DNA from 3 places in the Absiella sp. AM29-15 genome. Region 2 is predicted to be linked to each of the others. Evidence: predicted binding sites of a transcription regulator. Region 2 holds the regulator's gene; each other region holds the start of a gene.
What was found. The regulator Rex, encoded in region 2, represses fermentation and respiration genes when NADH is low (regulators of the CRP and FNR family bind a similar motif). The targets are predictions, from matches to a motif close to GTGAANNNNTTCAC.

Region 1: gap (type I glyceraldehyde-3-phosphate dehydrogenase) is a predicted target of Rex. The motif match lies at 4,088-4,101, and genes of this name have one in related genera.
Region 3: DW761_RS18650 (iron-sulfur cluster assembly scaffold protein) is a predicted target of Rex. The motif match lies at 2,962-2,975, and genes of this name have one in related genera.

What each region holds. Positions count from the first base shown of each region.
Region 1 is NZ_QVFL01000002.1:308,700-316,688, forward strand. It holds gene DW761_RS03540 (EAL domain-containing protein) at 1-1,934, shown strand, start outside; gene DW761_RS03545 (ATP-dependent Clp protease proteolytic subunit) at 1,921-2,496, opposite strand; gene DW761_RS03550 (esterase/lipase family protein) at 2,607-3,911, shown strand; gene gap (type I glyceraldehyde-3-phosphate dehydrogenase) at 4,162-5,175, shown strand; gene DW761_RS03560 (hypothetical protein) at 5,293-5,472, shown strand; gene cysS (cysteine--tRNA ligase) at 5,751-7,085, shown strand; gene DW761_RS03570 (Mini-ribonuclease 3) at 7,085-7,465, shown strand; gene rlmB (23S rRNA (guanosine(2251)-2'-O)-methyltransferase RlmB) at 7,470-7,989, shown strand, end outside.
Region 2 is NZ_QVFL01000014.1:125,080-133,068, reverse strand. It holds gene DW761_RS14465 (peptidoglycan bridge formation glycyltransferase FemA/FemB family protein) at 158-1,384, shown strand; gene tsaE (tRNA (adenosine(37)-N6)-threonylcarbamoyltransferase complex ATPase subunit type 1 TsaE) at 1,402-1,845, shown strand; gene tsaB (tRNA (adenosine(37)-N6)-threonylcarbamoyltransferase complex dimerization subunit type 1 TsaB) at 1,845-2,450, shown strand; gene rimI (ribosomal protein S18-alanine N-acetyltransferase) at 2,452-2,901, shown strand; gene tsaD (tRNA (adenosine(37)-N6)-threonylcarbamoyltransferase complex transferase subunit TsaD) at 2,898-3,911, shown strand; gene DW761_RS14440 (redox-sensing transcriptional repressor Rex) at 4,064-4,696, shown strand; gene DW761_RS21675 (hypothetical protein) at 4,724-4,849, shown strand; gene asnS (asparagine--tRNA ligase) at 5,003-6,388, shown strand; gene DW761_RS14430 (Gfo/Idh/MocA family protein) at 6,420-7,355, opposite strand; gene DW761_RS14425 (LicD family protein) at 7,523-7,989, shown strand, end outside.
Region 3 is NZ_QVFL01000022.1:44,635-52,623, reverse strand. It holds gene DW761_RS18670 (rod shape-determining protein) at 1-326, opposite strand, end outside; gene DW761_RS18665 (YbjQ family protein) at 429-740, opposite strand; gene DW761_RS18660 (hypothetical protein) at 721-939, opposite strand; gene DW761_RS18655 (GGGtGRT protein) at 1,138-2,139, opposite strand; gene DW761_RS18650 (iron-sulfur cluster assembly scaffold protein) at 2,151-2,843, opposite strand; gene DW761_RS18645 (histidine phosphatase family protein) at 3,100-3,648, opposite strand; gene DW761_RS18640 (histidinol-phosphatase HisJ family protein) at 3,648-4,418, opposite strand; gene DW761_RS21085 (hypothetical protein) at 4,585-4,743, opposite strand; gene DW761_RS18635 (hypothetical protein) at 5,019-5,393, opposite strand; gene DW761_RS18630 (Rpn family recombination-promoting nuclease/putative transposase) at 5,644-6,702, opposite strand; gene DW761_RS18625 (galactokinase) at 6,970-7,989, shown strand, end outside.

The sequences.
Region 1 (7,989 bases), on a different contig from region 2:
TCGTCAGTACTGCTATGGATGAAAAACAGATAGCGCATTTTATGTATAAGGAAATGCAGCATGTACAACAATTGAAGAAAGCATATCATAAAGACTATGAAATGTCTTATTGTTATGGCATCTATACCGTTACATGGGATGATACTTTAGATATTGACGATATTATTGCGAATGCAGATGATATCATGTATAAACAAAAATTAAGAATTCATAAAACCCGAATGGCAGAGCGTGAAAATCCTTTCCGTCATGAGAAAGAACATAAAGAAGAATTTCATTTTGACAGTAATCTTTTGTATGATGCATTATTGAACAGTACAGATGATTTTATATATATTTGTGATATGAAAAGCGGGATTTTCCGTTACTCACCAGCACAGGTAAAACTGTTTGGTTTGCCACAGGAAATTATTGAAAATCCATTGCCTTTATGGAAGAAAATCGTTCATCCAAAAGACTGGGAGCGCTTCTATAAATCTAATATGCAAATAGGTGAAAATCAGATGGATTATCATTCTGTGGAATTTCGTGCAAAGACAGTGGAAGGCGAATATATCTGGTTAAAATGTCGTGGACAGCTTATGCGTGATGAATATGGGGAACCAAGTATTTTTGCGGGCATCATGACACAGCTGGATCGTCAAAACAAGATTGATCCATTGACTCATTTATTAAACCGCCAAGAATTCGATAAAGCGGGCGCACAAAAATTAAAAGATCGTGCAATTGAAACACTGAGCGTTGTTGTTCTTGATATTGATGACTTTAAAAATGTAAATGAACTATATGATCGCTCCTTTGGGGATATGGTGTTGAAAGCAACTTCGCAGTTGATACAATCAAGTCTGCCTGGAAATGCCAGTTTATACAAACTGGATAATGATCAAATGGGTGTTTTGATAGAAAACGCACAGGCAAATGAAATTCAGGAGATGTATCAGATATTACAACGTCAATTATTACACCAACAGCTGCAGGAACGTTTTCAATGTGTGATACAGATATCCGCAGGCTGTGCGATATCTACAAGTAAACAGCAGGATTTTCAAGAATTATATACCTTTGCGGATTATGCATTACAGTTGGCAAAAAACAAAGGGAAAAACCGTCTGTGTTTCTTTGAACCACAGATTTTAGAAAACAAATTACGATCTTTGGATATCCTGCGTTCGCTTCGTGAGTGTATTGCGGAAAACTATCGTGGTTTTTCTGTCGCATATCAGCCACTGATAGAAACTAGTTCAGGAAGAATGATGGGTGTAGAAGCATTGATGCGTTGGAATGGCGGTAATCTAGGCTTTGTGCCACCAATAGAATTCATACCAGTCATGGAAGAAAATGGTATGATAGAAACCATGGGATTATGGGTGCTAGAACAGGCAATGCATGCTTGTAAAAAATGGATGGCAGTAGAACCGGAATTCTCTGTCAGTGTAAATGTGTCAGCTTTACAAATACTAAAAGGTGATTTTCAGGAAAAAGTAAAACAAAGGATGGAGGCACTGGCATTTCCATCTAAGAATTTGATTTTAGAATTAACGGAAAGCAACACAGTTGGCAATATGCAGATCATTCAGGATATGTTTGATGATTTAAGAAGTCAAGGCGTAAGACTTGCGATGGATGATTTTGGAACAGGTTACTCTACATTGGAAAACCTGAAAAAAGGAGTCAGTGATGTTGTGAAAATCGATCAGGCCTTTGTGAAAGATATTCAGAAAAGTGAATTTGATGTCTTGTTTATTCAGTTTATTATCGCAATATGTCATTGTGTTGATATTCAGGTTTGTTTAGAAGGCATTGAAACAGTAGAAGAACTCGACTTTGTTTCTGATCTTGAACTTGATTATTATCAGGGATATCTGTTTGGAAAACCAGTGAATGAAGAAGAAATTACAAAACGATTAATAGAAGAAAAGACTATGGATGAATGATGGTGTCAATCATGCCATAGTCTTTTGCTTTCTGCGCATTCATATACGTATCACGATCACAATCGTTACGTATGGTTTCAGGTTTTTGGCCTGTTTGCGTTTCTAAAATATGATATAGTTTTTGTTTAATATACTGCATATGTTCAGCGGCAATTTCCATATCACTGGCCTGCCCCTGCATTCCACCAAGGGGTTGATGAATCATAATTTCACTGTTTTCAAGAGCACAGCGTTTACCTTTTGTGCCAGCACATAATAAAATTGCAGCCATACTTGCACAGATGCCCATACAGATGGTGGAAACATCACAACTGATGAAATTCATAATATCAAAAATCGCAAGACCAGCGGTAACACTGCCTCCAGGAGAATTGATATACATTTGAATAGGCGCATTGCCTAAAGAATTCAGATATAGCAGCTGGGCAGTTATACTAGATGCCATTGCATCATCAATTTCACCGGTCAATATGATAATACGTTCTTTTAATAAGCAGGAATATAAATCGTAAACACGTTCACTGTTTGCATTTCGTTCAATAATAGTTGGTACAATCACCATAGCGTAGTCCCTCCCGATATATAAGAGTATGCACAAAGGCATTCATTTAATACATCTTAGACAAAGCATAAAAAAAAGAGTATCATGTAAATACGACAGGAGGAAAGCGTATGCGTTATATCAAACTTTTATTTCAAATGGCAGTTTTACTCGTTTGTGCGCATTTGCCATGGATCATCGCACAATGCACATTTTGGCAGATTGCAGGTATGTTGGTATTGTTGCTAATCAATATCGTATGGGGGATATTATCTGTCATAAAGAAAAAACATAAGCGTATACAAATATTAATGAAAGGCCGCAAAATGATCGCATATGGATTATGGGGCTATCTATTGTCCATCATTATCATTTGGAAGGCTCCTATGAATATGGCATGGTATATTGCGGATATCATCTGGATGCTTTGTTTCTTATATCTATATATTCTGTGTGGGGCAGGGTTGATTTTTATTTTCAGCAAACGGTTAAGAATTATCAAACGAGGATTAATCTGTCTTGTATTATTCATTCCTATCGTTCATATTCCGGTATTATGCTATCTTCGCTATAAAGCAAAAGAAGAATGGGATCATGAGTTATATATGGTCGATATTCGGGCATTACGCGCAAATAAACAAATATGCGCAACCCGATATCCAATATTGATGCTGCATGGTGTAGGCTTTCGTGATTTTAAATATGTAAACTACTGGGGAAGGATTCCTAAAGTATTAAGTGAAAATGGAGCCATCATTTATTATGGGAATCAGGAAGCGTTTGCGACTGTTGAGCATAATGGGAAACAGATTCAGCATCGTATTCTTGAAATCTGTGAACAACAGCATTGTGATAAAGTAAATATCATCGCACATTCCAAAGGTGGACTAGATGCACGTTATGTGATTCATGCCTGTGGCATGGGAGAACATGTGGCATCATTGACAACGATTTCTACTCCACACAGAGGATGTCGCTTTGTGGATGTTTTGATTAAAATTGTACCTGATGGTATCTATCGGCGTTTATCATCAATCTTTGATGGTTTCTTTCATCGCATTGGTGATGAATATCCTGATTTCTATACAGTCACACATCAGTTTTCCACAACATGGGCAAAGCAATTCAACACAGATATCAAAGATGATCCAAATGTCTATTATCAAAGCTATATGAGTTTCATGCATGGTGCCTTTTCTCATATACTATTAACGATTCCATATCTGTTTATCAAACTTGTGGATGGAAAAAGTGATGGTCTGGTTAGTGAGGAAAGTGCCAAATGGGGAAACTTTCGTAAAACTTTTGAGAATGAACATTATCGTGGAATATCACATGGTGATATCATCGATCTGACCAGAGAAGATTATAAAGGATTTCAGGTATGTGAAACCTATGTGGATATTGTAAAAGAACTGAAAGATAAAGGATATTAGAAAGTAAGATTACCCGGGAAATACAGATAAAGGATTGATAACGCTTTCACAGAAATTATAAAATATATGGAAAATGGTAGAAAATATGAACATAAAAGCTAAATTTATGAATGATGTTTTCATGTTTGAAAAGAAGTGCTTGTAAAATACAGAAAATTTGTAAAAAAAAGCGTATCGTGAAATAATTCTCAATTGACATTTAGGTAGGAAGTACGTATAATAAGGGTGGTTAAAAAGGAGGACTTTGAAGATGACAGTAAAAGTTGCTATTAATGGATTTGGACGTATCGGACGTCTTGCATTCAGACAAATGTTCGGAGCTGAGGGATATGAAGTAGTTGCAATCAACGACTTAACTTCTCCTAAAATGTTGGCTCACTTATTAAAATACGATTCTTCACAGGGAAGATACGAAAAGGCTGACACAGTAGTTGCTGGTGAAAACTCAATCACAGTTGATGGAAAAGAAATCACTATCTACGCTGAAGCTGATGCTAAAAACTTACCTTGGGGAGAATTAGGTGTTGACGTAGTATTAGAATGTACAGGATTCTATACATCAAAAGCAAAAGCTAGCGCACACATCGAAGCTGGAGCTCGTAAAGTTGTTATTTCTGCACCTGCTGGAAATGATTTACCAACAGTTGTATTCAACACTAACCACGATATCTTAACTGCTGAAGATACAGTTATTTCTGCTGCTTCATGTACTACAAACTGCTTGGCACCTATGGCTAAAGCATTAAATGATTTAGCTCCTATCCAGAGTGGTATCATGACTACAGTTCACGCTTACACTGGTGATCAGATGACATTAGACGGACCTCAGAGAAAAGGTGACTTACGTCGTTCACGTGCAGCTGCAGTAAACATCGTTCCTAACTCTACTGGTGCTGCTAAAGCTATCGGTTTGGTTATCCCTGAATTGAACGGTAAATTAATCGGTTCTGCTCAGCGTGTTCCAACTCCTACAGGATCAACAACTATCTTAGTTGCTGTAGTTAAAGGAAAAGTTACAGTTGATGAAATCAACGCTGCTATGAAAGCTGCTGCTAACGAATCATTCGGTTACAACACTGATGAAATCGTTTCAAGCGACATCGTTGGTATGCGTTTTGGTTCTTTATTCGATGCTACTCAGACTATGGCTATCGAAATGGAAGACGGAAATACTCAGGTACAGGTTGTATCTTGGTATGACAACGAAAACTCTTACACTAGCCAGATGGTTAGAACAATTAAATACTTCTCAGAATTGGCTTAATTCTAGAAATAAAGTAAGTGTTTACCAGGCAGAAATGCCTGGTTTTTTTTGTGCAAAGGGGTTTTCAAATCATCATTTCTGGTGTAAACTATCAACAGATATATCGAGGTGAAAATCATGGCATTAAAAACAAAATTAAATACAAATGAAGAAGGCAATAATGGATTGGATGTATTGGATGATTTAGATGCAGTCTATGTGGATGGTTTAAAAAAGAATGGCTTAGATGAAGATTTTTTAGCGCAGTTTGCGGCAATCAGTAAAGAGCTGGAAGAAAAGAAAGAAGAAAACAAGTAGAAACAATTGAAAATAATGGCATATTTTGGTATAGTATAAAAAAGTCAAACTGATGACAAAGGAGAAGTAGACAGTCACTAAACAGCGATTTTCGATGATGGTGAAAGCGAAAAACGACTTGTTGAATGCACCTTTCAGGGATTTTTCGATAAAGTAGAAGAATACGTAATACGGCGTTAACGTGTAAAAGTGGAAAGCTTCTTTCAAGTAAAGTGGAACCGCGCGTTATGCGTCTTTACATTAAAGAGCTTTTTTTATTTCACAAGGAGGATATGGATATGAAACTATTTAACAGTATGGATCAAAAAATTGAAGATTTTAAACCAATGCAGGAAGGCAAGGTCAATATGTATGTATGTGGACCTACCGTATATAACTATCCACATATTGGAAATGCAAGACCAATTGTGGTATTTGATACATTAAAACGTACTTTTCAGGCTTTAGGCTATGATGTAAAGATGGTATCAAACTATACAGATGTGGATGATAAAATCATCAAGGTCGCTAAAGAATGTGGCGTTACAGAAAAAGAAATTACAGATAAATTTATTAAAGCATATAATCAAGACCGATTATCATTGCATGCAATGATGCCAGATGCGGCACCTAAAGTTACTGATACAATGGATGCGATTATTGCTTTTATCAAGCTGCTTGTTGAAAAAGGCAACGCCTATGAAGTAGATGGCGATGTTTATTTCCGTGTAAACAGTGTACCATCTTATGGAAACCTGTCCCACCAGCAAATCGATGATTTAATGGTAGGTGCCCGTATTGATGAAAACAGCAAAAAAGAAAATCCATTGGATTTTACTCTGTGGAAACGTACAGAGGAAGGAATCAAATGGGATTCTCCATGGTCTGTAGGGCGTCCTGGATGGCATACAGAATGCGTTGTGATGATCAATCAGGAATTTGATGGAAATCTAATCGATATTCATGGTGGTGGTATGGATTTAAAATTCCCTCATCATGAAAATGAAATTGCACAAAGCCGTGCAGCATATGAAACACCAATCGCTAATTACTGGGTACACAATGGTATGGTAAATATTGATGGTGAAAAGATGAGTAAATCGTTAGGTAATGTCATCTGGGCAAAGGATATGATTGCGAAGATTGGAGGCAATGTACTTCGCTGGTTAATGCTGGGAACACATTATCGCAGTCCATTAAATATCAATGAAGAAGCAATTGAAGCTGCTAAGAAAGAATTAAACAAGGTACAAACTTCCTTGAAACAGGCATATGTGAAACTGGGTCTTGCGGATAAAGAAGTAGATGAAGCATATGATGAAGCACTTTATGCGCCTTTTATGGATGCCATGCAGGATGATTTGAATACACCAAATGCATTTGCGGCAGTATTTGAAGCAGTGAAGGTATTAAATCAAACAATTCGTCAACGTGATGTTGATTTTGCAAAACTTGCTTTACAAACACGTGCAATCGAAAAGATGATGGATGTATTAGGGATCGATATTCCAAGATTAACATTAACGCAGGAAGATAAAGAACTTCATCAAAAATGGAAAGCAGCAGTCAAAGAAAAAGATTTTGATACAGCAGATGGCTATCGTAAAGAATTGATGGAGCGAGGAATCCTTTAATGGATATTAAAGAATACAATGGAACATCACTTGCCTATATCGGCGATGCCGTGATGTCGCTGTATGTAAGAGAAATGTTATTAGAACTGGGCTATCAAAAGCCAAATGTCTTACAGAAAAAAAGTGTCGCATGGGTAAGCGCAAAGGCACAGGCTGATTTTTTGATGAAATTAAAAGAGAAAGACTTCTTCACAGAAGAGGAATGGAATATCATACTGCGTGGCAGAAATACGAATATTTCCTCTCATGCGAAAAACGCCAGTGTACAGACCTACCGCTTATCCACAGGACTGGAAGCACTTTTTGGCTATTTGTATCTTACGAAACAAGAAACACGTCTAAACGAGCTTTGGCAGGCGATAAAAGAAATTGGAGAATAGGACTATGACACAATATGTATATGGAAAAAATGTTGTCAAACAGCTGTTACAGGATGATAAAAAAATATATGAAATCATCATGGCAGAAGGTATTCGCGATACAGAATTAGTGGACGCTATCAAACAAAAAAAGATTCCATTAAAAACAATGGGTAAGAAAAAGATGGATACCATGTTGAGTGGCAATCATCAGGGAATTGCGGCTAAAATTGACGACTATAAAACATATGAATTAGAAGAAATATTAGAAAGTGTACCAAAAGGGAAGATGCCTTTATTGGTATTATTGGATGGCCTGGAAGATCCACATAATTTAGGCGCAATCTTAAGAACCTGTGATTGTGTTGGTGTGGATGGCGTGATTATTGGAAAGCATCGCAATGTGAAATTAACACCAACGGTTGCGAAAGTAAGTACAGGGGCTATTGACACAGTAAAAGTCAGTATGGTAACCAATCTGACACAGACAATCAAGTATTTGAAAAAGCAGGGTTTCTGGATCGTAGGGGCAGACCTTGAAAATT
Region 2 (7,989 bases):
CGTTGCCAGGTCTGTTTGCCTCACATTTGTGAGGCTTTTTTTTATTTTCATAAATCTTGAAAATATATGAAAGTTCTTGATATGCGTGCTATGAATTGTGGTATAATGTTTGAGATTGACATACTCAATCCAATAAAGATAAAGAAAGGTTGATAAAATGGCTTATACATTTACAACAAATATAACAAAAGACGAACATGATGCATTTGTTACAGTACATGAATACTGTAATTTACTTCAATCTGCCAGCTGGGCAAAAGTAAAAGACAACTGGAAATCATTGCTTGCAGGTGTGCGTGATGGAAATAATAAACTGGTTGCTTCATCTTTGGTTTTAATTAAACCTTTGCCACTTGGATTTACAATGTATTATCTGCCAAAAGGACCGGTTATGGATTTTCATAAACAGGAAATTATTAATACATATTTTGAAGGATTAAAAAAATATAGTAAGAAAGATCATTGTATCTTTATTAAGGTTGATCCAGGCATTCATGTAAATGATTATAAATCAAGTGAATACAACACCAATCGTTATGAAGATACTGAAGAATATATCAATCATATGAAGCAAGTTGGAGGAAAACATTTAGGCTTTACGATGCATATCGCGGATACTATACAGCCACGTTTTCAATCCAATGTGTATAAGTGTGATGATTTTGAAGAAAGTCTTCCTCGTCATACAAAACGTTTGATGAAAGATGCACTAAAACGCAATGTTGAAGTTGAAATGGGAGGCATAGAATTTGCAGAAGAGTTTGCCCGTCTGGTAGAATTAACAGAGGAACGTAAAGGTGTTCATTTGCGTAACCTTGAATATTTCAAAAAACTGTGTGAAGCCTATCCAACAGACGCAAAGATTTTCCTTGCAAGTGTAGATTTAGAAGCACTATACCATGAATATATTAAAAAACATGAAGATATTGAGAAGGAAATAGAAGAATGTCCTGAAAATGCGAAAAAGAAATTGCGCCGTTTACAGGATATGGAACGTTCTTTGGAAAAAGATGTAAAAGAGTTTAAAGAAATATTCGATGAAATGGATCAAGTAAAGGGAACCATACATATTGCAGGTGTTTTAAGTATTCGTTATGGACATACTTGTGAAATGCTATATGCAGGTATGGATCAACGTTTTAAGAAATTTATGCCTCAATACTATATTTATGTAAAAAACATGAAGTGGGCATTTGAAAATGGCTGTGGTACTTGTAATATGGGTGGTGTAGAAGGTTCTTTGGATGATGGTTTAACGAAATTCAAAGATAACTTTAATCCAATGATCAATGAATTTATTGGAGAATTTGATATTCCGGTGAATAAACTTGTATATCCATTCTTTAATTTTGTATATAAACGTTTGAAAGAACGTAATCGTTAAAAACAGGAGGTGTTTGTATGAAAGAAATCGTTGTACATTCCTTAGATGAAACAGCAGCATTAGGCGAAAAGCTGGGAGCATTATTATTTCCTGGATCATTAATCACCTTAACGGGGGATTTGGGTGCTGGAAAAACTACACTAACAAAGTCAATTGGTAAAGCAATTGGTGTTAAAAAAGTAATTAATTCCCCAACTTTTACGATTTTAAAGACATATAATGGAACGATGCCCTTATACCACATTGATGCATATCGTTTAGAAGGTATTTCTCAAGACTTAGGGTTTGAGGAAGTATTTGATGCAGATGGTGTATGTGTTGTGGAATGGCCTGGTTTCATAGAAGAACAGTTGCCTAAACAACGATTGGAAATCGAAATCCATCGTAGTGGAGAAGAAGAAAGAACATTTATGTTTAAGGCAGTCGGTGAAGCATATGAAAAGATTGTGAGGGAATTATAATGAAAACCTTATGTATGGATAGTGCACATCGCCATTTGGTGATTGTGCTGTTAGAAGATGGTGAAGTAAAAGCTGGAAAAGCTTTGTCTTGCTGGAAGCAGCAAAGTGAAACTTTATTTCCGGAATTAATTGCCTGTATGGACAGCGTTGGCTGGAAAGCTGATGATTTGGATGAAGTCATGATTACAGATGGGCCAGGTAGCTATACTGGGGTACGTATTGCGATGGCAGTCGCAAAGGTTTTATGTACGAGAAAACATATCCCGTTATATTGTATATCAACCTTGCAATTATATGCAGGAGTAAATGATCATGTATTCGTTATGCTGGATGCGAGAAGTTCTCGTGCATATGCTGGTAGTTTAAATCATGGAGTGTTTGACAAAGAAGAATGTATCATGAACCTGGATGAAATTAAAGCCTACTTAAAAGAACATCCAGATTTAAAAGTAATTGGGGATACTTCTTTGATCGATATGGAAACAACAGATATTGATTTTATTGAAAATTTTAAACTTTTGCGTCCTTACGCAAGAAAAGTGGAAAACATTCATATCTTAACACCACGTTATTTAAAAGACCAGAGTGCCTATATGGTAAAATAGTATGCTGGAAGCATTAAAAAAAGAAGATCTTGATGAAATCGTTGCAATTGATGCTATTTGTTTTCCTGCGCCATGGAGTAAGGAACAATATTTATATGAATTAGAAGAAAATGATTATGCCTTTATCTATGTGTTAAAAGAAGAAGGCAAAATTATTGGATTCATTGATTATTGGGTTACTTTTGATATTGCACAATTAGCGAAAATCGCTGTCTTACCGCAATATCGTGGCAAGCATCTAGCACATCTTTTAATGGATCAAATGATAGAAGATGTGGAAAGAATGCATTGTGAAACATTGTCACTAGAGGTTCGTGTCAGCAATATTGCGGCACAACGATTATATGAATCATACGATTTTATCAATGTAAATACGAGAAAAGGGTATTATCATGATAATGGGGAAGATGCCTATGTTTTGGTAAAGGCCTTGAAAGGAAGCTGTTTATGAAAGATACGTATATTCTTGCGATTGAATCCAGTTGTGATGAAACGGCAGTCGCAATCATAAAAAACGGAAAAGAAGTATTGGCAAACGTCGTCGCTACACAAATTGATGTACATAAAGATTTCGGTGGTGTCATTCCTGAAGTTGCAAGCCGTATCCATGTGGAAAATATTTCTATGGTCATTGAAGAAGCTTTGAAACAGGCAAATATGGAAGTAGAAGATATGGATGGTATTGCTGTGACACAGGGACCTGGTCTGGTGGGCAGCCTGCATGTAGGTGTACAAGCCGCTAAAACGCTGGCATGGGCTTTTAATAAACCTTTGATTCCTGTGCATCATATTGCTGGACATATCTACGCAAATCGTTTGATTGCGGATTTAAAATTTCCATTGCTAGCCCTTGTAGTATCTGGTGGACATACAGAATTAGTCTATATGAAAGATGAATGGAGCTTTGAGATTCTTGGTACGACCCAGGATGATGCGATTGGTGAAGCTGGAGATAAGGTTGGCCGTGTTCTTGGACTTCCATATCCTGGCGGTGTTTATGTGGATAAACTTGCGAAAGAAGGAAAGCCTGTTTATCAATTAGCAAAACCTAAGACCGAAAATGAACTTGATTTTTCATTTAGTGGTTTAAAGAGCAGTGTGTTACAGTTTATTGATCGATGCAAACGTAAAGGAGAAAGCTTTGTACCTGCAGACCTTGCGGCATCTTATCAGGAAACGGCTTTTGAGGCATTATTGCTGCGGGCAAGAAAAGCAATTGAACAATATCATCCAAAGCAGATGGTACTGGCTGGTGGTGTTGCGGCGAACTCTTGTCTGCGTGAAAAAGTCAGTGTGGATTTAACAAATCAATATCCGGATGTTGAGTTTATTATTCCACCACTTTCTTGTTGTACCGATAATGCGGCAATGATTGGTGTTGCCGGTACGGTGGCATACCTGCATGGCGAGCGTGGAGATTTTGATTTAACCGCAAATCCGGGAATGGAATTAGAGCGTTAAATTTTCAGACAGCAGCATTTGCTGTCTTTTTGTTAGCGTATAAGAATTTATGATATGGTTATTATAAAATATGTGAATGTTTTGCATGTTAAACTTATTAATTTATTCACAAATAGAAAAATTCGTGGTATACTAACTCATAGGTGATATACATGAGTGAAAAGAACGTACCAAAGGCAACGCTGCAACGATATCCTGTATATTTGAAGGCGCTGCGAAAATTACAAAGTTCCGGTGTGGAACGTATCATGTCTAAAGAGTTGGCGAGTGTTGTGAATATTGAGCCAACTACCATTCGTCGTGATTTCTCTTTCCTTGGCAATCTTGGAAAACAGGGCTATGGGTATGATGTCAACCGGCTGATTGAAATTTTTAATCAGGAACTAGGTATGGATTTTGATGAAAAGATCATACTGGTAGGTGCAGGCAACATGGGACGTGCATTGATGAAGTATAATAAATGGGATTATGTCGTTGGTGAAATTTCCTGTGCATTTGATATCAATCCAGATCGTCAGGGTGTTCGTTTTGGTATTCCTGTTTATGATATCAGTGAGCTGGAGCAACGGGTTCCTGATGGCTGTCGTATCGCTATTCTTGCGATCAGTGATAATATTCAACAGACCGTTGATCGTTTGATTGCCTGTGGCATCATTGGACTAATTGACTTTACACATGAACATATTCAGATTCCAAAGGGCGTTATATTAAAGAGTATTGATGTTGTAACGTCTATTCAGGAGCTGGTTTTTGAAACAAACAAACTAAATATCGGACATTTGTAAAAAAAGCTTGTAAAATGGAGGATACTTGTGGTATCATCTAAACAAGAGTTGAAATACAAGGAAACAGGACGAAATAAGATTGTTTCGAAAAAAGCGATTCTGCGGTTGGTGAAAGGCAGAACGAAAGGCTTATGGAGAACACCTGTGGAGTAGAATCGGAGAACTAAAGTAGACGATTTCGTCAGGCATACGTTACATGCTAAAAAGATGCTTTATGCTATGCATGAAGAATCAGGATGGCACCGCGCTAAAACAAGCGTTCCTGTGATGGGAACGTTTTTTTTATGATAAAAAGGAGGAAATAACATGTTTGAATTTATGACTATTCGCGAACTATATGAAATCGTATTAAGTGGATCTCATGTAGAACTAGACTCAATGGAATATGTACAGTTACAGGGATGGATCAGAACAAATCGCTGCAGTGGGAAATTAGGCTTCATTGAATTAAATGATGGTACGTATTTCCGCAATGCTCAGTTAGTGTATACACAAGATTTAAAAAACTTTAAAGAAGTGGAGAAATATCCTACAGGTGCAGCTTTAACTGTTACTGGTAAATTTGTGTTGACACCAGAAGGAAAACAACCATTTGAAATTCAGGTCACTGAAGTTATATTAGAAGGTGATTGTGATCGTGACTATCCTTTACAGAAGAAACGTCACAGCTTTGAATATATGCGTGAAATTGCACATCTTCGTCCTCGTGCAAACACATTCTATGCAGTATTTCGTTTGCGTTCTGTATTATCTATGGCTATTCATGAATTTTTCCAGAACCAAGGATTTGTGTATGTGCACACACCAGTAATTACTGGAAATGATGCAGAGGGAGCTGGTGAAACATTCACTGTTACAACACGTGAAGATACAAACTATGAAGAAGATTTCTTTGGAAAGCATGCTTCTTTAACTGTTTCTGGACAGCTGCATGTGGAAGCATTCGCTATGGCATTCCGTGATGTTTATACCTTTGGCCCTACTTTCCGTGCAGAAAACTCTAATACGACACGTCATGCTTCTGAATTCTGGATGATTGAACCTGAAATCGCATTTGCGGATTTAGATGATGATATGAATCTGATTGAAGATATGATTAAATATTGTATCCAGTATGTATTAGATAATGCACCTGAAGAAATGAAATTCTTTGAAAAGATGATTGATAAAGAATGTATTGATCGTATCACAAAGGTTATGAACAGCGAATTTAAACGCATGACATATACAGAAGCTATCGAAGAATTGAAGAAAGCTGATGTAAAATTTGAAAACAACAAAATCGAATGGGGCATGGATCTTCAGAGTGAACATGAACGTTACTTATGCGAAAAAGTTGTAAACGGTCCTGTATTCTTGATTGATTATCCTAAAGATATCAAAGCATTCTATATGCGTATGAATGAAGATGGTAAAACAGTGGCTGCTTGTGACTTGTTAGTACCAGGTGTAGGAGAACTTGTTGGTGGAAGCCAGAGAGAAGAACGCTATGATGTATTAGCTGAACGTATGAAAGAAATGGGTATGGAAAGTGATTCTTTACAATGGTACATGGATTTACGTCGCTTTGGTGGATGTAAACATGCAGGATTTGGTCTTGGCTTTGATCGTATGTTGATGTATCTGACTGGTATTTCAAACATTCGTGATGTTGAACCATTCCCACGTACACCAAGAAATTTATTATATTAAAAGAAAAACTGCTGGAAATTCAGCAGTTCTTTTATATTTGCCTGATAATCTGGTTCACTAGTTGACAACAGATGGTACTTCTTTGTGCGCTCATCACAGGACTTTCTAATAAACCCTTTGAGATACATTCATTTATATGGAGAACTTCATATTTCATTTCATAGCGGCATGGGTAGATGATACGCTTGATATGATCTTGCTGGATGATACGATATTCTCGTGCTTTCCAATATAAAGGAACTTCAATATAGCCATTTGTGAAATAAAAAATGGCTTGTTTTTTTGTGTCGCCTTTCATGGAAATCGTGCTGTTGATGAGTACATCATCCATAATCATAGAAATACTTACACGATTGCATGTGCCATTTTCTTCTTTCGTGCCTAATGCACTTACATGAATCGTATTTGGCTCTATCAAATAATCCAGCAACTCAATGGTATAATTGGCACTTCCATATACGACACCACCCTGCATTGGATCATGCATCCATGTGGCAGTTGGATTAGGAAAACTGGAAGATAAGGATACTTGATGTAAATCGCCCAGCTGTTTTGTTTTAATGATATGATAGATATCCTGCATCACAGGCAGAAACAAGCTTTTTTGTGCTTCCATCAGGAAACATCCTTGTTTTCTGGCGTAATAGAACAGATCTTTTCCATCTTCTGGATCTAAAGCAATAGGTTTTTCACATATAACATGTTTTTTATAGGATAAAGCTTTTTTGATTTCTTTTACATGATTCGCATTGTTATTGGAAATATATACGATATCCACATCAGGGTCTAGATATACTTCTTCATAAGATCCATATGCTTTTGGTATTGCATATTGCTTCGCTTTTTCTTGTGCTTTTATCAAACTTCGTGATGCGATTGCTTCAATGATATCCCCGTTTTCTAATATGCCATGGAGAAAACGATCTGTGATGCTGGCACAGGATATCAAACCATAGTGTAATTGCATAATCATCACCTCTTGGCTTTATTATAACGCAAGGAGAACCATGCGTATAGGAGGATTTTTGTAATATTTCCTGGGAAAATTACTGAAAGTCTTTCAAAATTGTGATATTTTATGAAAATGATTGTGAACTCGACTATTTTCCTCTATAATATAACCTGGTGATTAATGTGAAAGAATATATATTAAAAGAAAAAGAAGACGGCACAAAGATAACAGTACGCCAGCTTCAATTAGTACTGTTACAGATGCTGAAGGATATAGATGAAGTATGTCAAAAAAATGATATTCCTTATTGGATGACAGGAGGAAGTGCTCTTGGCGCCGTTCGTCATAAAGGATTTATTCCATGGGATGATGATGCGGATATTGGTATGATGAGAGAAGATTATGAACGCTTCCTGAAAGTTGTGAATCAGCTTGGAGATAAATATGTAATCCAAAGTTTTGAATCACACAAGGAATATAACGTATTGATTCCGCCTATGAAGATTCGATTGAAAGGTACATATTGTAGAGAAGCAAATTTCCTTTTGAAAAATAAATGTAAAGACAGTGATGGAATTTTTATTGATGTCTTTATTATTGATCACGTAAGTGAAAATCAGACGAAGGATGTTTTCTGGAGATGTCGTAA
Region 3 (7,989 bases), on a different contig from region 2:
TCCACAGATGTAATTTTGGTTGGATGACAAATTAATATCACGTTCTTTTGAAACATTCCTTTTAAATCACATTTCTTAAGGAAATAATTCAACATCATATCTGTTGCTTCAAAATCTGCAACAACCCCGTCCTTCAATGGACGTAAACAAATCATGTTTTTTGGTGTACGTCCTAGCATATCTTTCGCATCAAGTCCTGCGGCAATACATTTCTTTGATTGCGCATCTACTGTAATAATTGATGGTTCATTCACAACAACACCTTTGTTATCTACACAGATCAACAGGTTCGTCGTACCTAAGTCGATTCCGATTTTTCTTGCCATTACTCATCCTTCTTTCTGCTGTTTCCTAAAATTTGCCAATATAAATATACCACAGAAAAAGGGATAAAACTATTACTATTTACTTTTTTGGCATATTCATCCTTATATAAACTTCACAGCTGTACCATATGCAATGACTTCTGCGGCACCACCCATAATAGCACTGGAAGCATAACGGATATTCACAACAGCATCCGCACCCATCGCTTCTGCCTCTTCTACCATACGTTTCGTCGCAAGTGCTCTTGCCTCATTCATCATTTCATTATAAGCTTTTAATTCTCCACCCACTAAAGTCTTAAACCCCTGTGAAATATCTTTTCCGATATTCTTTGTTTGAATGGTACTTCCTTTCACCAAACCTAACATTTCCAACTCTTTTCCTGTAATGTAATCAGTATTTACTAAGATCATCTTCTTCTCCACTCCTTATCTCGTCAATACGTTCTCTCACGATATATACCCAAAGAAACAATAACGCAATCAAAGGCAACCCAATGATAGACGCTACAAATAAGTTGACTTCAATACAAAACACCATGGCGATCCACATCAAAAAGTACCCCGATACAATCACCCCTATCACAATTGGTGCTATCATTTTCTTATTCATAATCGTTTCTCCTCGTCTATATCTTTATGCTTTTATTATGACATGAGTTATTAGAGGAACACAAGCATTATTTGAAAAAGATAGTTACTTTCATCCCTGTTTGTTTATCACCTGTTACTATGGTAGCATATTCTATCAAAAATGCAAAAAAAAGATGACTCCCAAAGGAATCATCTATCTTTATAATTATAAATATAATTATTTGTTCATTGCTTCAGCGATAGCTACAGCAACTGCAACAGAAGCACCAACCATAGGGTTGTTACCCATACCGATTAGACCCATCATTTCTACGTGAGCAGGAACTGATGAAGAACCAGCGAACTGAGCATCTGAGTGCATACGTCCCATAGTATCAGTCATACCATAAGAAGCAGGACCAGCAGCCATGTTATCTGGGTGTAATGTACGTCCAGTACCACCACCAGAAGCTACTGAGAAGTATTTCTTACCTTGTTCGATACATTCTTTCTTGTATGTACCTGCAACTGGGTGCTGGAAACGAGTTGGGTTAGTAGAGTTACCAGTAATAGAAACGTCTACACCTTCGTGATGCATGATTGCAACACCTTCACGTACGTCATCTGCACCATAGCAGTTAACTGCTGCTCTTTCTCCCTGAGAATAAGCAGTTCTTGAAACTTCTTTTAATTCACCTGTGAAATAATCAAACTGAGTTTCTACATAAGTAAATCCGTTGATACGAGAAATAATTTTCGCAGCATCTTTACCTAAACCGTTTAAGATTACACGTAATGGTTCTTTACGAGCTTTGTTAGCGTTACGAGCGATACCGATTGCACCTTCAGCAGCAGCGAAAGATTCGTGTCCTGCTAAGAATGCGAAACATTTTGTATCATTGTCAAGTAACATAGCAGCTAAATTACCATGACCTAAACCAACTTTACGATCATCAGCAACAGATCCAGGAATACAGAATGCCTGTAAACCTTCACCTAAAGATTTAGCTACTTCATATGCAGTTTTTTCACCTTTTTTGATTGCGATAGCTGCACCAGCAATATATGCCCAGCATGCGTTTTCAAAACAGATTGGCTGAATGCCTTTTACGATGTTGTAAACATCAACACCTTTTTCATCACATAGTTTTTTTGCTTCTTCGATGGAAGAAATACCATATGAATTTAATACTTCATTGATTTTATCAATACGTCTTTCGTATCCTTCAAATAATGCCATGATTTTTCCTCCTATTCGTGTCTTGGGTCGATATATTTAACAGCATCTGCATAACGACCGTAAGTTTTCTTAGCGTTGTTTAATGCTTCTTCAGGGTTAGTACCTTTCTTAACAGCATCCATGAAAACACCCATGTTTACATATTCGTAACCAATGATTTCGTTGTTTTCATCTAATCCCATCTGAGTGATATAACCTTCAGCAAGTTCAAGGTAACGAGGACCTTTTAATTTTGTTGAATAAACTGTACCAACCTGAGAACGAGTACCTTTACCTAAGTCTTCAAGACCAGCACCTACAGGTAAACCGTTTTCAGAGAATGCAGACTGTGTACGACCATAAACGATCTGTAAGAACAATTCACGCATTGCAGTGTTGATAGCATCACAAACCAAGTCTGTGTTTACAGCTTCTAATAAAGTCTTACCAACGATAGCTTCACTAGCCATTGCAGCTGAGTGAGTCATACCTGAACAACCTAATGTTTCGATTAATGCTTCCTCGATAATACCTTCTTTAACGTTTAATGTCAGTTTGCAGGCACCCTGCTGTGGAGCACACCATCCGATACCGTGTGTCAAACCAGAGATGTCTTTGATTTCTCTTGAGTAAACCCATTTTCCTTCTTCAGGAATAGGAGCACATCCGTGACTAGCGCCACATTTTACTGTGCACATGTTTTCAACTTCTTTTGAATAAATCATGTCATTTCTCCTTTCTCGTGTCATCCATGATTTTACCAATGTATGCTACTTTCTAAGAAAAAGTTGTAGCCTTGGTCATGCGTATATCTCTACCCTCTATAAATAGAAATATCAGTTTGGGAACTTTTTCACAAGTATTGTAAAATAAGAGTTTTCCCACTTCTTAATTTTAAATCTTTTCCTAGTTCCTGTCAATGCTAAAGGTGTCTTTTATTCCTACAAAAAGCCCAAATGAAAAGGGATTTTCATCCCTTTCCTACTTTACTTTTACCTTACTTTCCCTTTGAGCGACCTCACAATTTTTCAGAATCAGGGAAATCAAGTCTTTCTTTCGGTTTTCTTCATCAAAATAACATTGAAATGGAATGCTCACACCACCATGTGCTACCACTAATATATTTTGATGCATTGCTTCCTCCATAATATCATCGAGAAAGTCATAAACTCTGTGAAAAACCTCATCAATACTTTCCATACCATACTGTACCGGCTTTTCCCATTTCCAGAAATCTTCAAACACAATATCTTTTCGTTTGGCACCTTCAACTTCTCCAAAATAACGTTCTATAATACGTTTATCTTCATGTATTTCCAATCCATAATTTTCATTTATAATACTTGCTGTATGTCTTGTACGCTGTAATGGGGAACATATAATCTTATCGATATGCACTTGTTTCATCGCATCACGTACCTGTTTCGCCTGTTTGATGCCTTCTTCATTTAATGCGATATCACTTTGTCCTTGTAAATAACCAAGCTTATTCCAATCTGTCTGTCCATGTCTTACATAATAAATACTCATTATGAAATCTCCTTGATCAGTTTGCCAACATCTTCTGGCTTATGTGCATCGCTGGCAGTCATAATTTTTACCCCATTGCTTTTTAAAATATCCAGGAAAACTGGGTTTGTGCCCATATCTTCATGACCATAACGATAATGAATACCTGTATTATTTTCCATATATACATCATGTTCTTTCGCAAGCTTTGCCAGACGTTGATACGTTGGTATTAAATCATACGTTGGTTCATAATGAAATAATTTCAATTGATCTGGATGACCAATCTGAGTAAATAAATCACTACAGATCATATCTTCCATAATCTCATAATAACGCTGATATATTGTATTAGTATCATATTTATCCCATAATATTTCGCGTGAAAAACTATTCATATCATATAGTAATGCATCAATGGAATGGATACTTCCTATCACAAAATCATAAGGATACTTCGATAATACTTCTTTAATCAGTGCTTTATCCTTAGGTGCATAACATACTTCCAAACCAAAGCGTACTTCAATTGGCAGATTCATTGCTTTTACTTGACTGATTAGTTCGTGATATGTGCTTAATGGCTCCAGCTTTTTCTTTTCAAACCATTCTTTCTGTTCATTTGAAGCTTCTTTTAATGCGTCATACATAGGCGCAAATTCTATAAACCGATGCGTATGATCAAGGATTTGGATGGTATCCATTCCTGCCTTTACTCCCGCATTCACAAATTCCATAACATAATCTACCGTTAAAGGTCCATTTTCTAAATGCATATGTCCATCAATCATTTGCTTATCCTCCCTTTTTTGCATTTATTATACCATTATATTAACAGTTTATGTTCAATTTGATATAAATTAAAATATCGTTCATATTTCACCAAGCATATTTAAATGTTTTCTTTTCTACATACAAAAAAAAGCTATAGAAAAAAATCTATAGCTTTATGCGATTCTACATCTTATCTTCATGTTTTCCCTTATTTAACAAAAACATTCCATCTGTATCATCCATAGAATCATGGTGTTTTTTATTAAATCTAAAAAACCGGTAGATAAGTAATAATATAATGATGATAACAATCAAAAGTGCTACTGTAATCCATAAATCCATATTATTCGCCTCATTCCAATATATTGAAAACAAGTGCTCACAAACTTACCTAGTGACTACATTCCCTTTTTTATCAGACAATTTTCCAATTGGTTTATATCCGCAATCATTCACCTCCTATATCAGCATCCAACCCCTGGATCTGATTTTTGATATTATCATTTTACTCTTTGATAACTTCAATGTAAATAACATTATCCTTACATTTTTATAACATTTATTTCACAATGTAATATCATAAAATAAAAAGCACAGGTTTATTTTCCTGTACTTCTTTACAAGCCCATGAAACCGCTAGGCTTTTTTGGCATACCAATCAAAGGATTTTCCATCAGATCAATATCATCATTTTCTGTTAATTCTTCTTTTTCTAAAGGAATTGCAATTCCTTCACTAATCAAACCAGCATCAATCATAGAACCGATCATATCTGTATATTCCATAATATCTTTATAACTTGTACGGATAACACCATCTTTATCCTGTAGTAAAGAAACACGAATTTTATTTTCAAATTGGCCATTCGCAATGGTAACAATCATGTTTCCTATGGTTTTATTATAACGAATAAATCCTGTATCTGTACGTTCATAACAGCGAAATCCAAAACTGCGTAAAAAAGACAAAGCATCATCATTTTTGATTTTCATTCAAATTTCCTCCATTATCTTATGCTTTATGTTACGATATGCATTTAAAAAAATATGGTGATTCATCATCATCCAAAAATAGAATTTACCTTCTATATGTTTATTATACATAAAGTATTGACGTTTTTAAAGGATTTTGACAAAATCTCTTAAAAAGGATGAAAAAATATCATTTTATACATATATTCCCCAAAGAAAAGGCTGATTATTCAGATATTTTCTAAAGATAACCAGTCTTTTTCTTTATTTATTATTTATTTTCCAACTGTTGTTGTAAGTCTTTGAATGTATCACAAGTTAAGATAAGTTCAATGATTTTATCCAATTGTGAAGGTGTTATAGATGATAACCATGCAGAGGCATCGTGATTATATTTTTTTATGATCAGTTGTTTTACAATCTTTAATTGACCTTCCAGAAGTCCTTCTTTCTTACCTTCTTCTCGCCCTTCTTCTAGAGCTTTTTTTCTATCTTCTTCATTTTTGATTCTTGCCGTTTTTTCAAGATACTTCTCACGTAATTCTGCTTCTTCAATTCGTTGTGCCATTGTCCATACTTCTTCATTTTGTTTCATATCATCATATTTTTTCATAATCGCATCCACCAACTTTCCTGTGTTTATTGTATCACAAGGTTCGTTGTGTTTAAATAGGTAACATAACTTTTCGAAATCATTTAAGTTTTCTACACCTTTTTCCTCTACAATGCGGTCAATCACATTCAAATTGACATATGTACGATTGATCAATGCATTCTCCTGTTCTACTTCACCTTTCTCATTGCGCATCACATAATGATTGATTAACTCGTTATTCCTTTCTGCCGCTTCACCTGTAAAGAATGTTAAGATAATCTGATATTCAGGTTGAATGACATCATAGTAATTTCCTGATTTCAACTGCATACTTAAATTTCGTGCGCCATAAAATTCCCAGCGATTAAAATCTACATCTTTGTATTGATTTTGAATTTCAATATTATGGCGTCTGCCTTGATCATCCGTTGCCACAACATCCATAACGATACGCTTTAAGCCAAATTGTTCAGGAAGGATTTCTGAATTTACTACTTCAGTATGCACGATATTAAATCTGTAATGTGTTGCGACAGTACAGAAAAAATTACGCAGAAGATTAGAAGTAGCATCTTCACCCGTTAAACTAAATTTTATAAATACATCATTGGTAAATGAAACAGGTGAATTTTTATTCACATCCACATCTTTCTTTTCAGCTAAAACATTTAACATTTCTTTCTTTTCCAAATTTGTTATAGTAGCTTTTGTTTTCTTTAATTTTTCTTTTCCCATAGAGGTCCTCATCTTTCCTAGGCATAAGTGCCTACATGTATACATACGTATTTTTCATATGAAAATCCTAAATTATTTTCGAAAAAGTAAAAATAACCTATTTATAGTATATAGCAGTATAATATTCATTCATATTATATATAACTAGTAAACTTTTTTGATCAAGTTTTACTAAAATATTCGTTTTATTTTACTAAATTCATTGACATTTACTAAACTGACGATTATATTAATGGTAGAGCTTACATCAAAAAGGAGAGATTAACTATGATCGATAAACTAACAAAACAGTTTCAAGAATTATTCCACACGGATGGAGAAGCTTTCTTTTCTCCAGGACGTGTCAATCTGATTGGCGAACACACAGATTACAACGGCGGCATGGTATTCCCATGTGCCATCACTTATGGTACTTATGCGATTGCCTCAATGCGTGATGATGAAGAAGTCCATTTCTTCTCCAACAATTTTAAAGATTTAGGTGAAATCGTATGTAATATCAACGATTTACATTATGATCAACAGGATGATTGGACAAATTATGCGAAAGGCGTCATCTTTTATATCCAGGATAAAGGCCATACCTTCACAAAAGGATGCAATATCTTAGTCGAAGGAAACATACCAAATGGTGCTGGATTAAGCAGTTCAGCTTCTTTGGAAGTTTTGACAGGTACGATTATTAATGAACTATATCATCTGAATATTCCTATGCTCGATATTGTGAAAATTGGTCAGGAAGCAGAGAATAAGTTTGTTGGCATGAATTGTGGCATTATGGATCAATTCATTATTGGTATGGGGAAAAAAGATCATGCGATTGCCCTGGATACTGCGACTTTAAACTATACGTATGCCCCTGTTCGTTTAAACGATGCCAGCATTGTAATTATGAATACATGCAAACGCCGTGGACTTGCGGATTCTAAATATAACGAAAGAAGAAGTGAATGTGAAACAGCTTTAAAAGAATTACAGAGCAGAGTCGATATTAAAAATCTATGCGATTTAAATGTTGAACAATTTGATAAAGTAAAAGATGCAATCCAAAGTGAAGTTAGAATGCGTCGTGCTAAACATGCTATTAGTGAAAATCAGCGTGTAAAAGAAGCCATTACTGCACTTGAAAAAGATGATATCACAACCTTTGGTAAATTAATGAATGCCTCTCATATATCCCTACGTGATGATTATGAAGTAACTGGTATAGAGCTTGATACTTTAGTCGAAGCCTCATGGAAACAGGATGGCTGTATTGGTGCCCGTATGACAGGTGCTGGTTTTGGC